Regions from separate parts of the Streptomyces sp. NPDC002306 genome, predicted to be linked through region 2. Evidence: riboswitches for the same ligand, from Rfam matches in the RefSeq annotation. Region 2 holds a riboswitch; each other region holds the start of a gene.
What was found. Region 2 has a riboswitch for S-adenosylmethionine ahead of ACWCQK_RS00930 (amino acid ABC transporter permease). Riboswitches for the same ligand answer to the same signal wherever they lie in the genome.
Positions count from the first base shown of each region.

Region 1: another riboswitch for S-adenosylmethionine. It lies ahead of ACWCQK_RS12045 (aminotransferase class V-fold PLP-dependent enzyme); the one in region 2 lies ahead of ACWCQK_RS00930 (amino acid ABC transporter permease).
Region 3: another riboswitch for S-adenosylmethionine. It lies ahead of thrC (threonine synthase); the one in region 2 lies ahead of ACWCQK_RS00930 (amino acid ABC transporter permease).

Region 1 covers NZ_JBSFCK010000005.1:4,451-11,739, forward strand. The annotation lists gene qcrA (cytochrome bc1 complex Rieske iron-sulfur subunit) at 1-988, shown strand, start outside; gene qcrB (cytochrome bc1 complex cytochrome b subunit) at 985-2,631, shown strand; gene trpD (anthranilate phosphoribosyltransferase) at 2,775-3,839, shown strand; SAM riboswitch class IV at 3,977-4,093, shown strand; gene ACWCQK_RS12045 (aminotransferase class V-fold PLP-dependent enzyme) at 4,274-5,635, shown strand; gene ACWCQK_RS12050 (Lrp/AsnC family transcriptional regulator) at 5,660-5,941, opposite strand; gene ACWCQK_RS12055 (rhomboid family intramembrane serine protease) at 5,938-6,672, opposite strand; gene ACWCQK_RS12060 (hypothetical protein) at 6,832-7,071, shown strand; gene ACWCQK_RS12065 (NYN domain-containing protein) at 7,109-7,289, shown strand, end outside.
Region 2 covers NZ_JBSFCK010000001.1:208,637-215,925, reverse strand. The annotation lists gene paaD (1,2-phenylacetyl-CoA epoxidase subunit PaaD) at 1-319, shown strand, start outside; gene paaE (1,2-phenylacetyl-CoA epoxidase subunit PaaE) at 319-1,428, shown strand; gene ACWCQK_RS00940 (putative leader peptide) at 1,629-1,739, shown strand; gene ACWCQK_RS00935 (glutathione S-transferase C-terminal domain-containing protein) at 1,874-2,779, shown strand; SAM riboswitch class IV at 2,847-2,956, shown strand; gene ACWCQK_RS00930 (amino acid ABC transporter permease) at 3,341-4,318, shown strand; gene ACWCQK_RS00925 (amino acid ABC transporter ATP-binding protein) at 4,315-5,109, shown strand; gene ACWCQK_RS00920 (transporter substrate-binding domain-containing protein) at 5,207-6,232, shown strand; gene ACWCQK_RS00915 (GNAT family N-acetyltransferase) at 6,308-7,024, shown strand; gene ACWCQK_RS00910 (putative leader peptide) at 7,080-7,166, shown strand; gene ACWCQK_RS00905 (LLM class flavin-dependent oxidoreductase) at 7,239-7,289, shown strand, end outside.
Region 3 covers NZ_JBSFCK010000008.1:124,973-132,261, reverse strand. The annotation lists gene groL (chaperonin GroEL) at 1-953, opposite strand, end outside; gene ACWCQK_RS18240 (cold-shock protein) at 1,325-1,531, opposite strand; gene ACWCQK_RS18235 (MoaD/ThiS family protein) at 1,962-2,237, opposite strand; gene thrC (threonine synthase) at 2,234-3,517, opposite strand; SAM riboswitch class I at 3,535-3,674, opposite strand; gene ACWCQK_RS18225 (glucosyl-3-phosphoglycerate synthase) at 3,857-4,828, shown strand; gene ACWCQK_RS18220 (alpha,alpha-trehalose-phosphate synthase (UDP-forming)) at 4,934-6,391, shown strand; gene otsB (trehalose-phosphatase) at 6,426-7,289, opposite strand, start outside.

The sequences.
Region 1 (7,289 bases), on a different contig from region 2:
CGCGGACGAGCAGAACCCGTTCGCCGACCCGGGGCTGCCGCCCCACGAGCACCGGATCCAGGACATCGACGAGCGGGCCGCCAAGCGGTCCGAGCGTGCGGTCGCCTTCCTGTTCACGCTGTCGATGCTGGCCACCGCCGGCTTCATCGCCTCGTACGTGACGATCCCGTCCGACAAGTCGATCTTCGTGTTCCCGATCGGCCACCTCAGCGCGCTGAACTTCGCCCTCGGCCTGACCCTGGGCACGGCGCTGTTCAGCATCGGCGCGGGTGCGGTCCACTGGGCCCGCACCCTGATGTCCGATGTCGAGATCACCGACGAGCGGCACGCGATCGCGGCGCCGCCGGAGGTCAGGGCCAAGGTCATGGCCGACTTCAAGCAGGGCGCCCAGGAGTCCGCGCTCGGCCGTCGCAAGCTGATCCGCAACACGATGTTCGGCGCGCTGGCCCTGTTCCCGCTCTCCGGCGTCATGCTGCTGCGCGACCTCGGCCCGCTGCCCGGGACCTCGCTCCGCCACACCCTGTGGTCCAAGGGCAAGCTGCTCGTCAACATGAACACGAACGAGCCGCTGCGCGCCTCGGACGTGGCCGTGGGCTCGCTCACCTTCGCCAAGCCCGAGGGCCTGGAGGAGCACGACGAGGAGTTCCAGAACGAGATCGCCAAGGCGGCCCTGATGATCGTCCGGCTCCAGCCGGAGAACATCAAGGACAAGCGCGAGCTCGAGTGGTCGTACGAGGGCATCGTGGCGTACTCCAAGATCTGCACCCACGTGGGCTGCCCGATCTCGCTGTACGAGCAGCAGACGCACCACGTGCTGTGCCCCTGTCACCAGTCCACCTTCGACCTCTCCGACGGCGCCCGGGTGATCTTCGGCCCCGCCGGTCACGCCCTGCCGCAGCTCCGCATCGGCGTGAACGACGAGGGCTACCTCGAGGCGCTCGGCGACTTCGAAGAGCCCGTCGGTCCTGCATTCTGGGAGCGCGGATGAGCACTACGACCAGCACCACGAACCCGTCGGACCGCTCGCGCGGGAAGGCGCCGGCCGGCGAGCGTGTCGCCGACTGGGCCGACGGCAGGCTCGGGATCTACTCCCTGGCCAAGTCCAACATGCGCAAGATCTTCCCCGACCACTGGTCGTTCATGTTGGGTGAGGTCTGCCTCTACAGCTTCATCATCATCATCCTCACGGGTGTGTACCTGACGCTGTTCTTCCACCCGTCGATGAACGAGGTGGTGTACCACGGCAGCTACGTCCCGCTCCAGGGACAGCTGATGTCGGAGGCGTTCAACTCCACCCTGCACATCTCCTTCGACGTGCGCGGTGGTCTGCTCATCCGGCAGATCCACCACTGGGCGGCGCTGATCTTCCTCGCCGGCATGTTCGTGCACATGATGCGCGTGTTCTTCACGGGCGCGTTCCGCAAGCCGCGTGAGATCAACTGGCTGTTCGGCTTCCTGCTGTTCGTCCTGGGCATGTTCACCGGTTTCACCGGCTACTCGCTCCCGGACGACCTGCTCTCCGGCACCGGTGTCCGCTTCACCGAGGGCGCGATCCTGGCCACGCCGATCGTCGGCACGTACATCTCGTACTTCCTCTTCGGCGGTGAGTTCCCGGGCCACGACTTCGTGGGGCGGTTCTACTCGATCCACATCCTGCTGCTGCCGGGCATCATGCTCGGCCTGGTCGTGGGCCACCTGATCCTGGTCTTCTACCACAAGCACACGCAGTTCGCGGGCCCCGGCAAGAGCAACAAGAACGTCGTCGGCATGCCGCTGCTGCCGGTCTACACGGCCAAGGCCGGAGGCTTCTTCTTCCTGGTCTTCGGTGTCATCGCGGTCATCGCGGCCATCGCGCAGATCAACCCGATCTGGGCCATCGGCCCCTACCGGCCGGACCAGGTGTCCACCGGCGCCCAGCCCGACTGGTACATGGGCTTCGCCGAGGGTCTCATCCGCTTCATGCCGGGCTGGGAGGTCAACTTCTGGGGTCACACGCTCGTCCTGGGCGTGTTCGTCCCGCTGGTCCTCTTCGGTGTCGTGCTCGCCGCGCTGGCGGTCTACCCGTTCATCGAGGCCTGGGTCACCGGCGACAAGCGTGAGCACCACATCCTGGACCGCCCGCGCAACGCGCCGACCCGTACGGCGCTGGGCGTCGCCTGGGTCACGATCTACATGGTCACGCTGGTCGGCGGTGGCAACGACCTCTGGGCCACCCACCTCCACCTGTCGATCAACTCGATCACCTGGTTCGTCCGGATCTTCTTCTTCGTCGGACCGGTCATCGCGTTCCTCCTCACCAAGCGGATCTGCCTCGGCCTCCAGCGCCGGGACCGGGACAAGGTGCTGCACGGTCGCGAGACCGGCACCATCAAGCGCCTGCCGCACGGCGAGTTCATCGAGGTGCACGAGCCGCTCAGCCAGGAGCAGCTGCACACCATCACCGCGCACGACCAGTACCAGCCGCTCGCGATCGGCCCCGCGGTCGACGAGAACGGTGTCGAGCGCAAGGTGACGGGCTCCGAGAAGCTGCGCGCCAAGCTCAGCAAGGCGTACTTCGACGAGGACAGCCAGATCCCGAAGCCGACCGTCGACGAGTACAAGGAGATCACGAGCGGCCACGGCCACCACTGATCGCTGCGCTCGCCACGCGCACAGAAGGGCCCCGTCCGGTCTCCGGGCGGGGCCCTTCGCGGTGCCCGGCGCTGGATAGGGTGTAACCAGCTTTTTCGGGTCCGCGAACCGTCCGCGAACCGTCTACGAACCAGGAGCGGCTGATGAGCGCTGTGACCCCCGCTGGAGGCGACATCGCGGCGGGCCGTTCCTGGCCCGCGGTACTGAACGGTCTGCTGGAGGGCCGTGACCAGAGCGCGGAGAGCACCGCCTGGGCCATGGACCGGATCATGCGCGGCGAGGCGACCGACGCCCAGATCGCCGGGTTCGTGGTGGCGCTGCGGGCCAAGGGCGAGACCGTCCAGGAGATCACGGGCCTGGTCCAGGCGATGTACGAACACGCGAACGTCATCCACGTGCCGGGCGCCACCGTCGACATCGTCGGCACGGGCGGCGACGGCGCGAAGACGGTGAACATCTCCACGATGTCCTCCATCGTCATCGCCGGCACCGGCGCCAAGGTCGTCAAGCACGGCAACCGGGCGGCGTCGTCGGCGTCGGGTGCCTCGGACGTGCTGGAGAAGCTCGGGGTCAATCTCGAACTGACGCCGAAGCGGGTGGCGGAGGTCGCCGAGGAGGCCGGGATCACCTTCTGCTTCGCGGTGAAGTTCCATCCGGCGTTGCGTCATGTGGCGGCGGCGCGCGGGCAGTTGGGCATCCGGACGGTGTTCAACTTCCTCGGTCCGCTGACCAACCCGGCGAAGGTACGGGCCCAGGCGGTCGGGGTGGCCGATCCGCGGGTGGCGCCGATCATCGCCGGCGTCTTCGCCGAGCGCGGCAACTCCTCGCTGGTCTTCCGCGGCGACGACGGTCTCGACGAGCTCACCACGACGGCCACCTCCCGGGTGTGGATCGTCCGGGACGGCAAGGTGACCGAGGAGACTTTCGACCCGCGCGATGTCGGTGTCGAGCTGGTGCCGGTGGAGGCGCTGCGCGGTGCCGACGCGTCGTTCAACGCGGACGTGGCGCGCCGGCTGCTGAACGGCGAGAGGGGCCCGGTGCGGGACGCGGTGCTGCTGAACTCCGCGGCGGCGCTGGTGGCGCTGGAGCCCGGCACCGGGACGCTGGCCGAGCAGATCCGGGCCGGCATGGCCGCCGCGGCCGAGTCGATCGACTCGGGCGCGGCCAAGCGGACGCTGGAGCGCTGGGTGGCCGTCAGCAACGCCTGACCCCCCGATCGGTCGGCAACGCCTGACCCCCCGATCGGTCGGCAACGCCTGACCCCCGGCCGGTGCGACGCGAGGCGCGGTCCAGGATTCGGACCGCGCCTTGCGCGTCGATGACCGTGTGGCAGGATGGTGAACCAGGTCATGAGTGACAGTCATGAGGCCCCGGCCGACTGTCCGGCAACCCTCCGTCCGTGGCGGGGTGCCCCGGGTGAAGACCAGGTCGTGGGCAGCGAGGTCCACGGCAAGCGCGGACCCCTCGAACGCTCCTGAGCGAGCGCGGCACCAGGGGTCCTGGTCCTCGAGGGAGCCTTCCGTGAGCAAGCGAATGCGATAGGGCGTAGAGCCCCGCCTCCGCGTACCCCTTTCACCCTCCCCACGCTCGCGCCCGGCGCGGCTCGCGTGGTGGTTCCGCCTTGCTTCTCACGGGAGTACCCATGTCCGTCCCCACCGCTGCCGCCGACCAGACCATTTGTCACCAGATGCCCGTTCTGGGGCGGGATGTCACCGTCCCGCTGGTCACGGGCGGCGAAGTCACCTACGCGGCGCTCGACTACGCGGCCAGCGCCCCCGCCCTCCAGCGCGTCTGGGACGACGTGGCGGCGTACGCGCCGTACTACGGCAGCGTCCACCGCGGCGCCGGCTACCTCTCCCAGCTCTCCACGGACCTCTTCGAGAACGCCCGCGCGACCGTCGCGGAGTTCCTCGGCTGCCGGACCGACGACCAGGTGGTCTTCACCCGGTCGACCACCGACTCCCTGAACCTGCTGGCGGCCGCGCTGCCCGCCGACTGCCAGGTCTTCGTCTTCGAGACCGAGCACCACGCCTCGCTGCTGCCCTGGAAGAACGCCCGGGTCACCTGCCTCGACGCCCCCCGCACCCCGGGTCAGGCGGTGGCGGGCCTGGAGCGCGCCCTCGCCGGCCGCGACCCGCACGGACCGGCCCTGGTCTGTGTCACCGGCGCCTCGAACGTCACCGGGGAGCTGTGGCCCGTGCGCGAACTGGCGGCCGTGGCCCACGCGCACGGCGCCCGCATCGTCCTGGACGCCGCCCAGCTCGCCCCGCACCACCCGGTGTCCGTCCGTGACCTCGACGTCGACTGGGTCGCCTTCTCCGGCCACAAGCTGTACGCCCCGTTCGGCTCCGGCGTCCTGGCCGGCCGTGCCGACTGGCTGCGCGCGGCCGAGCCGTACCTCGCGGGTGGCGGCGCCAGCCGCCGGGTGACCCGGCGCGCGGACGGGGCAGTGGACGTGGAGTGGCACGAGGGCGCCGCCCGGCACGAGGCGGGCTCGCCCAACGTGATCGGCGCCTACGCGATCGCCTCCGCCTGCAAGGCCCTCACCGAGGCCGGCTTCGACACCCTCGTGGCCCGCGAGCGGCACCTCATCGACACGGTCCGGGCGGGCCTCGCCGAGGTCCCGGAGGTGCGGATCCTGTCGCTCTTCGGCGACGACGCCCCGCGTGTGGGCGTGATCTCCTTCGTCGTGGAGGGCTGGAACAGCTCCCACTTCGCCGCCGCGCTCTCCGCCGAGTACGGCATCGGCGTCCGCGACGGTCTGTTCTGCGCCCACCCGCTGGTGCGCACCCTGCTGGGCGGCGACCCCGGCGACCAGGGCGAGTGCGGTGCCCCCGAGGCCGCGCCGGGCGAGAAGTCCCTCAACGCGATCCGGGTGAGCTTCGGCGCGGGGACGCCGGACGAGCACGTGGAGCGGTTCGTGACCGCGGTGCGGGAGCTGGTCAGGGACGGCGCGAAGTGGCGGTACCGGACCGAGGACGGCCGCTGCGTCCCGGCGGCCTGACCGCGCGGTCCCGGGAGGCGGTGGTCAGGAGTCGAGACCGATCGCGAACGCCGCCTCCAGGTCGTGCTGGGAGTACGTCCGGAAGGCCACGTGCGTGTCCGTGCCCTCCACGCCGGGGATCTTGCTGATCCGGCCCGGGATGACCTCCGCCAGATCCTCGTGCTGGCGCACCCGCACCATCGCGATCAGGTCGTAGGTGCCGGTGACCGAGAAGACCTCGCTCACGGACTCCAGCGCGGCGATCGACTCCGCGATCTCGGGGATCCGGTCCACGCTGGTCTTGATCAGGACGATCGCGGTGATCACGGCTGGGTCTCTCCCTCGGGGGCCGGGGCTGGGGCGGCCCTCACTCTAGTCGTACGGCCGAATCGCACCCACGCGTAGAGGAAGCCCGCGCCGAAGCCCACCAGGTGCGCCAGATAGGCCACGCCGGGCCCCTCGGTCGCCCGGCCCGCCGCCACCCATTGCAGGGCGGCCCAGAAGGGCAGCACGATCCACGCCGGGAAGCGCAGCGGCAGGAAGAACAGGAACGGCAGGAGACTGGTCACCCGGGCCCGGGGAAACAGGAACAGGAACGCGCCGAGCACCGCGGAGATCGCCCCGGACGCGCCGACCAGCGACTGCTCGGAGCCGGCGTTGGCCACCGCGTACCCCAGCAGCGCGAGGTAGCCGCAGCCGACGTAGAACAAGGTGAACTCGACCCGGCCCATCCGCTCCTCGGTCATCGCGCCGAAGACGTAGAGAAAGAGCATGTTGCCGAGCAGGTGGACCCAGCTGCCGTGCACGAACAGGGCCGTGACGGGTGTCAGGGCCTGTCCGGCGGCGTTCTGGAACAGGTCGGCCGGGACCACGCCCCAGTGCCGGAAATACGTTCGCTGGGCAGCCGCCAGCCCGTCACCGGTGCCGTATCCCGGGTTGAAGCCCGACGCCGGGCCGATCAGGAAGACCAGGCAGCACAGGGCGATCAGCCCGTACGTCACGGGCGCCGACGGTTTCCGGAACGCTCTGACCGCGGTTCCGTTCCAGTTGCTGATCATGGCTACAGAGCATGACGTACCGGGACGCACTCAGACAGACCGCCTCGCCGCCGTGGAGGGACGGGCGATGAGTACCCGCCAGGCCGTAGGGTTACGAGCCACATGCGCCGGGGAGAGCACGGTGCATCACGGACAATAGAAGGAAGGCGAACAGCCCCGATGACGGTTCCCCTGCCGACCGCCTCGACGCGGTGGCGCTGCACCCTCTGCGGCAACCTCACGCGTTTCGACGTGACCCGTTCGTCGAAGGTGGTGGAGTACGTCCACCTCGACCTGGCCGGTGCGCCGAACGTCGAGGAGCGCGAGGTGGTCAGTGAGACCATCGAGTCGGTGCGCTGCCGCTGGTGCAACGCGGTGGATCAGGTGGAGCTCGTGGACAGGCCGGGCGCCGGCTCCTGAGAGGGAGCGGCCCCGCACAGGTATTGGGGTGTGACGGATGGTGGAGAGCGCAGGCGGGGGGCCGGGCGACGGCGCCGCCGAGGTGCTCGACCGTCCCCTGCCCGACGGCGTGCGGCGCCGGGTCGTGCAGATCGTCTCGGACGGCTTCGGCGGGCTGACCCTCGGGGAACTGCCCGCCCAGCTACGGCAGTACGCCCGCTTCGCCCCGAATCGTCGGG
Region 2 (7,289 bases):
GGCCCGGCTGCGTGCCGCGGGCTACCCGCGCGTGGAGATCCGCACCGTCCTCGACCCGCCCTGGACGACCGACTGGATCACCCCCGAAGGGCGCCGCAGGCTCGCCGAGCACGGCATCGCCCCGCCCGGCGCGGCCCCCCGGCGTGCCGCCGGCCCGGTGCCCCTGGTGCTCCTGGCCACCCGGCGCACGGCGGTGCCCTGCCCCCGCTGCGGCGCGCTAGACACCGAGGAGACCTCCCGGTTCTCCGCCACGTCCTGCAAGGCGCTGTGGCGCTGCCTCGCCTGCCGCGAGCCGTTCGAGTACGTCAAGGAGATCTGATGGCCCCGACCGCCCCCGCCTCGGCCGTACGTCCGAGCCCGCGCCGCCGGCCGGCCTTCCACGCGCTGCGGGTCGCCGCCGTCCAGCCCTTGTGCGCGGACGCCGCCGCCGTCAGTTTCGAGATCCCCGACGAACTGGCCGCCGAGTTCGCCTTCGCGCCCGGCCAGTCGCTCACCCTGCGGCGCGAGATCGACGGGCGGGACGAGCGCCGCTCGTACTCGATCTGCTCCCCGGCCGGATCGGTGCCGCGCATCGGTGTGCGCGTGGTGCCCGGCGGGCTGTTCTCCTCCTGGCTGGTCGGCGAGGTGCGGCCCGGTGACACGGTCGAGGTGATGGCTCCCACGGGCGCGTTCACCCCCGACCTCACCGAGCCCGGTCACCACGTCCTGGTCGCGGCGGGTTCCGGCGTCACGCCCATGGTGTCCATCGCCGAGTCCGTCCTGGCCGCCGACTCCCGTTCGCGGGTCACCCTCTTCTACGGCAACCGGCGCACCGACACGGTGATGTTCGCCGACGAACTGGCGGACCTCAAGGATCTGTACCCGACCCGCTTCCAGCTCGCCCACGTGCTCTCCCGCGAGCCCCGCGAGGCCGAGGTGCTCTCCGGGCGGCTCGACGCCGAGCGGCTCACCGCCCTGGTCGGCGCGCTCGTCGACGTGCCGGGCGCCGACCACTGGTGGCTGTGCGGCCCGCACGGCATGGTCCGCGACGCCCAGCGGGTGCTGGCCGGCCTCGGCGTGCCCGGCGACCGCGTCCACCAGGAGCTGTTCTACGCCGACGACGAACCGGTGCGCGAGGTGCGCCACCACGAGGACGCCATCGAGTCCGGCCCGGTCAGCCAGGTCACCATCACCCTCGACGGCCGCTCCACCACCTCCGCCCTCTCCCGTGAGCGGTCCCTCCTCGACGGCGCCCAGCGGACCCGCCCCGACCTCCCCTTCGCCTGCAAGGGCGGGGTGTGCGGCACCTGCCGTGCGCTGGTCACCGAGGGCGAGGCGGACATGCGCCGCAACTTCGCGCTGGAGCGCGCCGAGATCGACGCGGGTTACGTCCTGACGTGCCAGTCGTTCCCGGTCTCGGAGAAGCTGACGGTCGACTACGACAGCTGAACACCCGCCGGGCCGCCGCTTCGTGACGTTTTCCGCGCGGCGGCCCGGACCCCACGGCGGAGGCGCGGGCGAGGCGCCCCGGCACGCGGACCGGCGGGGTCTCGCGGATGATTCCCGACCGCTGCGTGGACACCCTCTTGACGGCGGCCCGGGGCGGATCGACACTCCAGTGGGGAATCCTAGTGAACAGGTAGGGAAACATGAGGCGCCTTGGGCCGGTCACCGCGCGAGTGGGCCGTTCGCCTCTGCTGACCTCCCGCCGGCACATCGATCTGCAACGGGTGTGCAGCGCCATCAGCCCCCTGACCTGAGCCGGGCCACCACCGGCGTACCCACGGCGCCCGGCCGAGGAGGCCCGCGCCGGCCGTACCGGTGAGCACCCCGTTCCCCGTCCGACGTCGCTTCCGCCGCGCCCACGTCCACGCGCCCGCTCCAGGGGAGAGCCATGTCCGTCACACCTCAGGCCACCGTGTCGTCCGCCCGGTCCGTACCGTCCACCCGCGCCTTCCGGGGCCGCATCGGCCGGGACGCGCGCAGCGGGCACTACGCCGTGCCCCGCCGCTACCGTCTGCACCTGTCCACCGCCTGTCCCGACGGCCTGCGCATCGCCGTCACCCACAGCCTGCTCGGCCTCGCCGAGGACTGTCCGGTGACGCTTCTGCCGGCGGTCCCCGACTGTCCCGACGGCGGCCACGCCACACTGCGCCCGCTGTACGAGGCGAGCGCCCACCACTACACCGGACCGGCCCTCGCGCCCGTGCTCAGCGACAGCTGGTCGGGGCGGATCGTCAGCACCCACGCCCCGGACATCATGCGCGACCTGGCGCGCGGTTTCGGCGGCGGCCGTCCCGCGCTGTACCCGTGCGGTACCGAGGCGGAGACCGAGACCGTGCGACGGCTGTGCGCGCAGGGGATCGACGAGGCCGCGCAGCGCGCCGGACAGGCCGACGCCGGGGCGGCCGAGCGTGCCGACGCCCTCGACCTCCTGCTCGGCGCGCTCGGTACGCTGGACCGCCGCCTCTCCGGCCGGCCCTGGCTCGTCGGCGACGAACTCACCGCCGCCGACGTCGAGTTGTGGGTGACGCTGGTCAGGCTGGACACCGTGCACCGGCACCACCTGGACGCCGCCGCCGTGCACCGCCTCGTCGGCCACCCGGCCCTGTGGGCCTACGCCCGGCGCCTGGCCGCCCACCCGGCCTTCGGCGCCCACCTCGACCTCGACGGCATCGCCCGCCGCCACCACGCCCACTGCCGCGGCCTGGAGGCCGCCGGATCGGCCGTCCAGATCCTGGACTGGGCCGCCCACGCGGCGGGCCACGGCGGCACCCGGCCGCAGGTCGACCGGCCGTGAACCGGTCCGCCAAGTGGACGGGCGTTGACATACGTTCGGGCGACTGACCTAACATACGGACCAGATCGGTCATGAGCGTCAGCGACAAGCCCTGGCTTGCTGACCGGCAACCCTCGCACCGCGGTGGGGTGCCCCAGGTGACGACCGGACCGGATGACGTTTCGGTAAGCGCGAGGCCCCACGGGCCGGAAGAGTGACGGTGACGGACATGTACGCAGCTGTGAGGACGGCCGCCCGCCGTGCCCAGGGCTGCGTACGGCCGTACGCCCGCCCACTCGTCGTCGACCGCGCCGTCGACCTGCTCCGCGTGAACAGCGCACTGTGTACCGCACCGGGCCGTGCCCGCTGTCGGGGCTGACTCCGCACACCGCCCCGACCTCGCGTTCCTGACGAACACCGCCCGCGCGGTGTGCCGTTGTCCGCCTCGCCCCGGTTCTTCGCACGCATCCGTGCGCCGTGCCCGCGTACGCCTCCCGGAGTGGCTCCCGCCACCCTGCCGCGGCCGTGAGCAGGCCCACGCCGGCCGTGAACCGGGGTGTCCGACTCCCGCCGGAGCCCTTCATGAGCGAACCCCCAGGCGCCGTCACCCTCGCCGCCGCACCCATTACCGACACTCCGTCAGAAAAGCTCACCGCACAGCGTGTTCAGTCACTGCGCAGGCCCGGACGGTGGATCGCCACCGCGGTCGCCCTGGTCCTGATCGCCCAGTTCGTCCACGGCCTGGTGACCAATCCCTTCTACCAGTGGGACCGCTTCGGCTACTGGTTCCTGCGCCCGACGATCCTCGACGGACTGCTGATCACCCTCGAAGTGGCCGCCTACAGCGCGGTGCTGGGCCTCCTCGGCGGCATCCTGCTGGCCCTCGCCAGACTCTCGAAGAGCCCGGTGCTGCGCGCCGCCAGCTGGACCTACGTCTGGGCGCTGCGCTCCATCCCGCTCATCGTGGTGCTGCTGTTCCTGTACAACTTCTCCGCCCTGTACCGGACGTTGAGCGTCGGAGTCCCCTTCGGCCCCGCCTTCTTCTCCTTCGACGAGTCCCGGCTCGCCACCGACATGGTGGTCGCCGTCATCGGCCTGAGCCTGAACGAGGCCGCCTACGCCGCCGAGGTGGTGCGCGGCGGCATCCTCTCCGTCGACCAGGGCCAGCACGAGGCCGCCTCGGCCCTCGGCCTGCCCAAGGGCTACCAGTTCCGCAGGATCGTCTTCCCACAGGCACTGCGCTCCATCACCCCGAACTACGTCAACCAGCTGATCGGCCTGATCAAGAGCACCTCACTGGTCTTCTACGTCTCGCTGCTCGACCTGTTCGGCTCCGCGCAGAGCATGGGCTCCACCTACCCCGGTGACATCGTGCCGCTGCTCCTGGTCGTCACCGTCTGGTACCTGATCCTCACGAGCCTCGTGTCCGTCGTCCAGTTCTACGTCGAGCGGTACTACGCCCGGGGCGCCACGCGCTCCCTGCCGCCGACCCCGCTGCAGAAGCTGCGCACCGGCCTGCGGGACCTTCGTGACCGTGCGCGCAGGGAGACCGCCGTATGACCACCGAGACGCTCACCACCGCCGAGGCCGCGCCCGCCGCCGTCGAGGTGCACGACGTGCACAAGTGGTACGGCACCCACCGGGTGCTGGACGGAGTCGACCTGACCGTACGGCCCGGGGAGGTCACCGTGATCCTCGGCCCGTCCGGCTCCGGCAAGTCGACCCTGCTGCGGGTCATCAACCACCTGGAGAAGCCGGAGATCGGCCACGTCAGCCTCAACGGCGAACCGATCGGCGTCCGTCGGCACGGCGGACGGCTGCGCGAGCTGAGCGAGCGCGCGATCCTGGCCCAACGCGGCCGTATCGGCTTCGTCTTCCAGAACTTCAACCTCTTTCCGCATCTGACCGTGCTGGACAACGTCGCCGCCGCGCCGGTGGCGACCGGGAAGCTCGGCAAGGCCGCCGCCCAGGCACTGGCCCGCGAACTGCTCGACCGGGTAGGCCTCGCCGACAAGGCCGGCGCCTATCCGCGTCAGCTGTCCGGTGGCCAGCAGCAGCGCGTGGCCATCGCCCGCGCCCTCGCCCTGCGTCCCGGCGTGATTCTCTTCGACGAGCCGACCTCCGCGCTCGACCCCGAACTCGTGGGCGAGGTCCTCGCCGTCATCAAGGATCTGGCGACCAGCGGCACCACGCTGGTGATCGTCACCCACGAGGTCGGCTTCGCCCGCGAGATCGCCGACCGGGTCGTCTTCATCGACGGCGGAAAGATCGTCGAACAGGGACCGCCCTCCGAAGTGCTCGACAAGCCCCGGCACGAGCGCACACGGGACTTCCTCAGCAAGGTGCTCTGACCCCGCCTCGGCCCCGGCTTCCCCCCACACAGCACCACCCCTGCGTCTCCTCAGTCCTGCCTCATCAGCTTCCGCCCCTCAGCGACAAAGGACGGCCATGCCTGCCCACTTCACCCGACGCAGCCTCCTCCGTGGCATCACCGCGGCGACCGCCGCGGCCACCCTCGCCACCGGACTCGCCGCCTGCGGCGGCGAGAGCGACGCCGCCACCACCACCGACAGCGCCGCCTCGGGCAGCGTGACCCTCGGCCGGGTCTCCAACGGCGCCGCCCAGGAGACCACCGTCAAGGTCTCCGAGGTCAAGTCCATCAGCGCCCAACTGCCCGCCTCCGTACGCAAGAGCGGCACCCTGGTCATCGGCAGCGGCACCCTGCCCTCGGGCTCCGCCCCGCTGGGGTACGTCGGCAGCGACCAGAAGACCCTCACCGGCTCCGAGCCCGACCTCGCCCGCCTGGTCGCCGCGGTGCTCGGCCTGAAGCCGGAGGTGAAGAGATTCACCTGGGAGAACCTCTTCGTCGGCATCGACAGTGGCAAGGTCGACGTCGCCTTCACCAACGTCACCGACACCGAGGAGCGCAAGAAGAAGTACGAGTTCGCCTCCTACCGCCAGGACAACCTCGCCTTCGAGACGCTGAAGTCCGCCGGCTGGAAGTTCGACGGCGACTACGCGAACCTCGCGGGCAAGACCGTCTCGGTCGGCGCGGGCACCAACCAGGAACGCATCCTCATCGCGTGGAAGAAGAAGCTGGAGAGCGAGGGGAAGAAGCTCACCATCAAGTACTTCCAGGACGCCAACAGCACCTACCTTGCGCTCAACAGCGGCAAGATCGACGTCTACTTCGCCCCCAACCCGAGCGTCGCCTACCACGTCACCCAGACGGCGAGCACGAACACGCCGACCGCCAACGCGGGCACGTACTCCGGCGCGGGCGCGTCCCTCCAGGGTCTGATCGCGGCGACCGCCAAGAAGGACAGCGGCCTCGCCAAGCCCCTCGCCGACGCGATCAACCACCTCATCGACAACGGCCAGTACGCCAAGTGGCTGGCCGCCTGGAACCTCTCCAACGAGGCCGTCGCCAAGTCCGAGATCGACCCGCCCGGCCTGCCGCTGACCGACTCCTGACCGGCGCGGGGAGGACCCGCGCTCCCGCGAGCCGAGCCGGCTCGGCCGAATCCGTGCAGGAAGGACCCCGCCTCCGTGGCCCGCCCGCCCCACCCGCACCCGCTCGACAACGCCGTCTGGGCCGCGCTCACCGGCCCCCACGCCCACCTCGCCGAACGGTTCGGGCGCGCCGCCCGCTACCCGGCCGACGTCTACGCCTTCGCCGCGCTCGCCGACCCCACGGACCCGGCCGCCTGGGACGACCTGCGCACCCTCGTCGGTCCCGGAACCGCCGTGACGATCAAACCGGTCGACGGGGTCCCGGCCGGCTGGGAGACCGTCGGCGGGGGAGTGGGCGTCCAACTCGTCGCCACCGAGACGCTGTTCACCGAGGCCGCCCCGGAGGCGGTCCGGCTCGGCCCCGCCGACGTGCCGGAGATCCTCGACCTGGTCGCCCGTACCCGTCCGGGCCCGTTCCTGAAACGGACCGTCGCCCTCGGCACCTACCTCGGCATCCGGCACCAGGGTCGGCTGATCGCCCTGGCCGGCGAACGGCTCCGGCTGCCCGGCTGGACCGAGATCAGCGCGGTCTGCACCGACCCGGACCACCGCGGCCGGGGCCTCGGCACCCGGCTGATCCGCGCGGTCGCCGCGGGCATCCGGGACCGCGGCGACACCCCCTTCCTGCACGCCGCCGCCGACAACACCCCGGCGATCCGCCTCTACGAGTCCCTCGGCTTCACCCTCCGCCGCCGCTCGACCATCCTGTCGGTGCGCGCACCGGGAACAACCGGTGAGGTCGAGGCGTTGTGAGCCAGGACGAGTCGTACCGCGCGTGTGAGCACGCCCTGACGAGGGAGGGACGAACGTGATCGGCACACCGCGTTCCGCGCACCTCCACTCCCGGCAGCACATCGACCTCCAGCGCGTGGCCGGCGCGCTCTGTTGCTCCTGACCCGTTCCCCGCCTGGCCCGCCCTGTCGCGTGCGGCCGGCTCTCTCGTACGGACCTCCAGGAAGGCACCCCCGTGTCCTCGACTCCCGCTGCTTCGCCCTCCCTCCATCTCGCCGTCGCCCTC
Region 3 (7,289 bases), on a different contig from region 2:
GCGCGGCCCAGGAGGTCCAGGGTCGCGTTCTCCAGCTTGAGGCCGACCTCCTCGGAGATGACCTCGCCGCCCGTGAGGATGGCGATGTCGCCGAGCATGGCCTTACGGCGGTCACCGAAGCCCGGGGCCTTGACGGCGACGGACTTGAAGGTGCCACGGATCTTGTTGACGACCAGGGTCGACAGGGCCTCGCCCTCGACGTCCTCGGCGATGATCAGCAGCGGCTTGCCCGACTGCATGACCTTCTCCAGGAGCGGGAGCAGGTCCTTGACGGAACCGATCTTGGAGTTGGCGATCAGGATGTACGGGTCGTCGAGCGACGCCTCCATACGCTCCATGTCGGTGGCGAAGTACGCCGAGATGTAGCCCTTGTCGAAGCGCATACCCTCGGTGAGCTCCAGCTCCAGACCGAAGGTCTGGGACTCCTCGACGGTGATGACGCCTTCCTTGCCGACCTTGTCCATCGCCTCGGCGATGAGCTCGCCGATCTGGGTGTCGGCGGCGGAGATGGAGGCCGTGGAAGCGATCTGCTCCTTGGTCTCGACATCCTTGGCCTGCTCCAGCAGGGCACCGGAGACGGCCTCGACGGCCTTCTCGATACCACGCTTGAGGGCCATCGGGTTGGCACCGGCGGCCACGTTGCGCAGGCCCTCACGGACCAGCGCCTGGGCGAGCACGGTCGCGGTGGTCGTACCGTCGCCGGCGACGTCGTCCGTCTTCTTGGCGACTTCCTTGACCAGCTCGGCGCCGATCTTCTCGTACGGGTCCTCGAGCTCGATCTCCTTGGCGATGGAAACACCATCGTTGGTGATCGTGGGGGCGCCCCACTTCTTCTCGAGGACGACGTTGCGGCCCTTGGGGCCAAGGGTGACCTTGACGGCGTCGGCGAGCTGGTTCATCCCGCGCTCGAGACCGCGCCGTGCCTCCTCGTCGAACGCGATGATCTTGGCCATGTGAAGTGGTCCTCCCGGACTGGGGTGGATTGCTCCGGACCGCGCTGGCGCCCGCGACGGACGGCCTGCCTGCCCCGTGGTTCCTTGCACCACCTGGCCTGCGGGCCTCACCGAACCGGTCCTTCGTTATCACTCTCACCTTCAGAGTGCTAACGCCAATGATTAGCACTCGCCCCGCCCGAGTGCAAGGTGCGCCCGCGCGGCAGGCACGACGGGAGGCGGCGGTCGGGTGACGGACGGACGCCGGCGCGGGCCGGTGATCCGGGGGCGCGCGCGGCGGACCCCGGGCAGGCCGAAGGGCTCGCACCCCGTGGGATACGAGCCCTTCGAGCAGTACAGAAGAACGTCGCTGCAGTAAGTCGGCGCGTGCTTCAGCCGGTCGCCAGGCGGACCATGTCCGCCTGCGGCCCCTTCTGACCCTGCGAGATCTCGAAATCGACCCGCTGGCCCTCTTCCAGGGTGCGGTACCCGTCCATCTGGATCGCGCTGTAGTGGACGAACACGTCCGCACCACCGTCGACCGCGATGAAGCCGTACCCCTTCTCCGCGTTGAACCACTTGACGGTGCCCTGAGCCATGCCTAACTCCCCTATTACTGGCCCTTGCACAGATCCGCACTTCGCGAATCCGGGTCAGACCTCACCCCCCATTGGCCGGGGGCGTGCGCCGGAACGCGTCGACCGCGGCTGAATGTATCTGTCCAACTGCCGTCTGCAACAGGTCAATCGGACGAGAAATCCGGGCATGACGGGTCCGGAATCTACCTACAATTCGCCTGGTTTCAGGGCAAGTTGGGCCAGGCATAGGGAGCGAAAGGCGCAAAAGGCCTGCATACTTTGGCTGCTTCTTATCGGCAGTCCAGCGGGCTGCGAAGGTCGCCCGCCCTGGAATCGGGGGCGGCTTCCCCAACTGTACCGCGCTCAACCACACTGAATTGCCCCCTCCGCTTCTCTCACGGAGGGGGCAATTCGATGAACTCTCGGTAATCTCGGTTACCGATGGTAATGATCAGCCTCCGGCGACCGCCGGAATGATGGAGACACCCGCGCCGTCCGGGGTCGCGGTCGCCAGGCCCTGCTCGAAGCGGACGTCGTCGTCGTTCACGTACACGTTGACGAACCGGCGCAGCTTGCCCTCGTCGTCCAGGACGCGGCCCGCGATGCCGGTGTGGTTCTTCTCCAGGTCGGAGATGACCTCGGCGAGGGTCGCGCCCTCGGCGCTCACCTCGGCCTGGCCGCCGGTGTAGGTGCGCAGGATGGTGGGGATGCGGACGTTGACGCTCATGATGCGAGGCCAGCCTCTCGGAAGGAGTCCAGGTTCGGGCGGATCGTCGTGGTGAGGCCGGTGCCGGCCACCGCGTCCAGGGTCTTCAGGCCGTCGCCGGTGTTCAGCACGACGGTCGTCTTCGTCGGGTCGAGCAGGCCGGCCTCGATGAGCTTCTTCGTCACGCCCACCGTCACCCCGCCCGCCGTCTCCGCGAAGATCCCCTCGGTCCGCGCCAGCAGCTTGATCGCGTCCACGATCTGCTCGTCCGTCACGTCCTCCACGGCACCGCCCGTGCGGCGCGCGATGTCGAGGACGTACGGCCCGTCGGCCGGGTTGCCGATGGCGAGGGACTTGGCGATGGTGTCCGGCTTCTGCGGCCGCACCACGTCGTGGCCGGCCTTGTACGCCACGGACACCGGCGAGCAGCCCTCCGCCTGCGCGCCGAAGATCTTGTACGGCCGGTCCTCGACCAGCCCGAGCCTGATCAGTTCCTGGAGCCCCTTGTCGATCTTCGTGAGCTGGGAGCCCGAGGCGATCGGGACGACCAGCTGGTCGGGCAGCCGCCAGCCGAGCTGCTCGCAGATCTCGTACGCGAGGGTCTTCGAGCCCTCCGCGTAGTACGGCCGCAGGTTGACGTTGACGAAGCCCCAGCCCTCGCCGGCCGGGTCGCCGATCAGCTCGGAGCAGAAGCGGTTCACGTCGTCGTAGTTGCCCTCGATGCCGACGAGTTCACCGCCGTAGACCGCGGCCATGACGATCTTGCCCTGCTCCAGGTCGTGCGGGATGAAGACGCAGGAGCGCAGGCCGGCCCGCGCGGCGGCGGCGCCGACCGCGCCGGCCAGGTTGCCGGTGGAGGAGCAGGAGAGGGTGGTGAAGCCGAAGGCGCGCGCGGCCTCCAGGGCCTGGGCGACGACCCGGTCCTTGAAGGAGTGCGTCGGGTTGCCGGAGTCGTCCTTCACGTACAGCCCGCCGGTCACCCCGAGCTCGCGCGCCAGGTTGTCGGCCTGGACGAGCTTGGTCCAGCCGGGGTTGATGTTGGGCTTGGTCGCCACGTCGGCCGGGACGGGCAGCAGCGGGGCGTAGCGCCAGATGTTCGCGGGGCCCGCCTCGATGCGCTTGCGGAGCTCCTCGGTGTCGTAGGCCGAGAAGTCGTAGGCGATCTCGAGCGGGCCGAAACACTCCTCGCAGGCGAAGACCGGGCCGAGCGGCACGCGGTGTCCGCACTCGCGGCAGGAAAGCGCCGCGGCGGGGCCCAGATCGACGGAGTTGGTGGTGCTTGCAGCGGTCTGCACAGCCATGGAGGCGAGGCCCTTTCTCCTCATCTTCCTCACGGCGCACCTCGCCGTGAGACGGATTTGGCACCTTCCCGAGCCGGGAGCCTCGCGTGAACGAGAACCGACTGGAGGGTTGCCGGGGCTTCATCGGGCCGTATCCCTCTGCCCCTCTGGATGAGCGGTATGAAGTTGTGAACGGCGGGGCCACCCTGGACATGCGATGGTCATCCGCGTTGTTCAAGACTGTAACCGAAGGCCAGGACAGTTGAGATAACCGTCCGAACCGCGAGATGCCCGGGCCCGTCAGCCGTCGGCACGACAGGCACCACCTCCCGCCGCGAGAACGTAGAAGGAGCCGCCACTGTGCTGGAAGAAGTCGAGCGCTGGCTGAGCACACGCTCCTGGTCCGTGACCGATCGCCCGCTCCACAAGATCCTCGCCGCGAAGCGCGCCAGGGGCCAGTCGGTCTCCGTCGTCCTGCCCGCGCTGAACGAGGAGGAGACGGTCGGCGACATCGTCGCCGTGATCCGTCACGACCTCATGCAGCAGGTCCCGCTCGTCGACGAGATCGTCGTCGTCGACTCGGGATCCACCGACCGCACCTCCGCGGTGGCCGCCGCCGCGGGCGCCCGGGTCGTCCACCGCGACGACATCCTGCCCCGCGTCCCGGCCGTGCCGGGCAAGGGCGAGGTGCTCTGGCGGTCGCTCCTGGTCACCCGTGGGGACATCGTCTGTTTCATCGACGCCGACCTGAAGGAGTTCTCCTCCGACTTCGTCTCCGGGATCGTGGGGCCGCTGCTCACCGACCCCGGCATCGACCTGGTCAAGGCCATGTACGACCGCCCGCTGGGCACCGGGGCCGACGTGCTCGACTCCGGCCGTACGGCCGGCCAGGGCGGCCGGGTCACCGAGCTGATGGCCCGCCCGCTGCTGAACATGCACTGGCCGCGGCTGGCCGGATTCGTGCAGCCGCTCGGCGGCGAGTACGCCGCCCGCCGCTCCCTGCTGGAACAGCTCCCCTTCCCCGTCGGCTACGGCGTGGAGCTCGGCATGCTGGTCGACTCGCTGCACCTGGTGGGTCTCGACGCCCTGGCCCAGGTGGACGTCGGGGTGCGCAAGCACCGGCACCAGGACGGGCAGGCGCTGGGCCGGATGGCCGCCGCGATCTACCGCACCGCACAGCTGCGCATGGCCCGCGGCCACCTGATCCGGCCCTCTCTCACCCAGTTCGAGCGGGGCCCCGACGGCTTCGAGCCACGCACGTACTCCGTGGACACGGAGGAGCGTCCGCCCATGGCCGAGATCGCGGAGTACGCGTCACGGAAGGTCGCGTGACGCGCGCGCGGAGTGACGGTCACCAGCGGTCGTATACAAATATCCCCGGACTGTGCGGGCCTGCCGCACGTTTGAGCGTTTCCGGGCCGGGCTAGGTTGAGGCGTATGGCTTCCACGCACGGTGCTGAGGTGCTGGTCGCGTCCAATCGCGGCCCGGTTTCGTACGAGGTGCGCGAGGACGGCTCGCTGCACGCCCGCAGGGGCGGCGGCGGGCTGGTCTCGGGCCTGTCCGCCATCGGGCCGGACGCGGGGGCGCTGTGGGTGTGCTCCGCCCTGTCCGACGGCGACCGCGAGGCGGTCCGGCGCGGTGTGGGCGAGAGCGGGGTGCGGATGCTGGACATCCCGGCCGACGTGCACGCCGACGCCTACAACGGCATCGCCAACTCCGTGCTCTGGTTCGTCCACCACATGCTCTACCAGACACCGCTGGAGCCGGCCTTCGACGCGGAGTTCCGGCGCCGGTGGACGTCGTACGAGAGATACAACCGCGCCTTCGCGCGGGCGCTGGCCGAGGACGCGGCCGACGGGGCCACGGCGATCGTGCAGGACTACCACCTGACACTGGTGCCGGGCATGCTCCGCGAACTCCGCCCCGACCTGCGCATCGGCCACTTCTCGCACACGCCCTGGGCACCGCCGGACTACTTCCGGATGCTGCCGGACGACATCCGCGAGCAGATCGTGCGGGGCATGCTCGGCGCGGACCGGCTGGGCTTCCTCACCCGGCGGTGGGCGCGCGCCTTCACGGAGTGCGCCGGGGAGGTGGATCCCGAGCGGATCCGCCCGACCGGACCGGCCGGCGAGCCGGGCGCGGCGATCGAGCACACGCCGGCCTCAGGGGGTCCGGCCCGCACCACGGTGATCGGCGTGCACGGCCTCGGGGCCGACGCCGAGTTCCTGCGCGCCCGGTCCCACCAGGCCGACGTCGGCGAGCGGATGGCCGCGCTGCGGACGGAGATCGGCGAGGGTCGCAGGACGATCGTGCGGGTCGACCGGACCGAGCTGTCGAAGAACATCGTGCGGGGCCTGCTGGCGTATCGGCAGCTGCTCGACGACCACCCGGAGTGGCGCGAGCGGGTCGTGCACGTCGCCTTCGCCTACCCCTCCCGGCAGGACCTCGCCGTCTACCGCGACTACACGGCCGAGGTGCAGCGGCTCGCGGACGAGATCAACGCCGCCTACGGGACACCGGGATGGACTCCGGTCGTGCTGCATGTGAAGGACGACTTCGCGCGCTCGCTGGCCGCGTACCGGCTGGCCGACGTCGCCCTCGTGAACCCGATCCGGGACGGCATGAACCTGGTCGCGAAGGAGGTGCCGGTGGTCTCCGACGAGGGGTGCGCGCTGGTGCTGTCGCGGGAGGCGGGTGCCTACGAGGAGCTGCGCGAGGACGCGATCACCGTCAATCCGTACGACGTGGTCGGCACCGCGCGGGCCCTGCACGAGGCGCTGCTGATGCCGCTGCCCGAGCGGGCGGAGCGGACGAAGCGCCTGGCCGCCGCGGCGACCGCGCTGCCGCCGGCCCAGTGGTTCCTCGACCAGCTCGGTGCGCTGAGGGACTGAGCGCACGCTCGCGCGGTGCCGCGGGGCGGGCCGGTCAGCCGAGCCGGGCCGCCAGCGCGCGCAGCAGGTCCACGACCCCTTCCGGGCCGTTCACCACCAGGTCCGCCCGGTCCCTCAGTTCGGCGACCTCGTCGCTGCCGCTGCACACCAGCAGCCCCGGGACGCCGTCGGAGCGGAGTTTGTCGACGGCGGCGAAGGCGGGCAGGTCGCCCAGGTCGTCACCGGCGTAGACGAGGGACTCGGCGGCGAGCTCGCGGGCGAACTCCTGGAGGGCGACGCCCTTGTCCATGCCCGGCGGCCGCAGTTCGAGGACCATACGGCCCGGCTCGACGATCAGGCCGTGCCGGGCGGCCAGCTCGGCGAGGGGGCCGCGCAGCGCCTCGAAGGCGGCCTGCGGATCCTCGGCGCGGCGGGTGTGGACGGCGAGTGCCCGGCCCTTCTCCTCGATCCAGGTGCCCCGCCAGGCGCCGATCGTGTCGAGGAACCCCGGCAGCTCGGCCCGTACCGCGGCGACGCCGGGGTGCGGCGGCGGGGCGGTGACGGTGCCGGTGCGGGCCTCCCAGCGCTCGGCGCCGTAGTGGCCGAGGACGACCAGGTGCTCCAGGCCGGGGACGCCGTCGAAGCCGCCGTGCCGCACGGCCACCGCGGCCGGCCGTCCGGTGACGACGGCCACGGCGGCCACCTTCGGCGCGAGGACGGCGAGCGCGGGGACCGCGTCCGGGTGCGCGCGGGCCTGCTCGGGGTCCGCCACGATCGGCGCGAGCGTGCCGTCGAAGTCGAGCCCGATCACCGCGCGCTGCGGGCGGGCGAGGACGGCGTCCAGCGCGTCGCGGCCCGCCCGGGTCGTGGGGGCCGGCAGGGGCGGCGGTGCGGGATGCGGGGGGTGCGTGTCATGGCT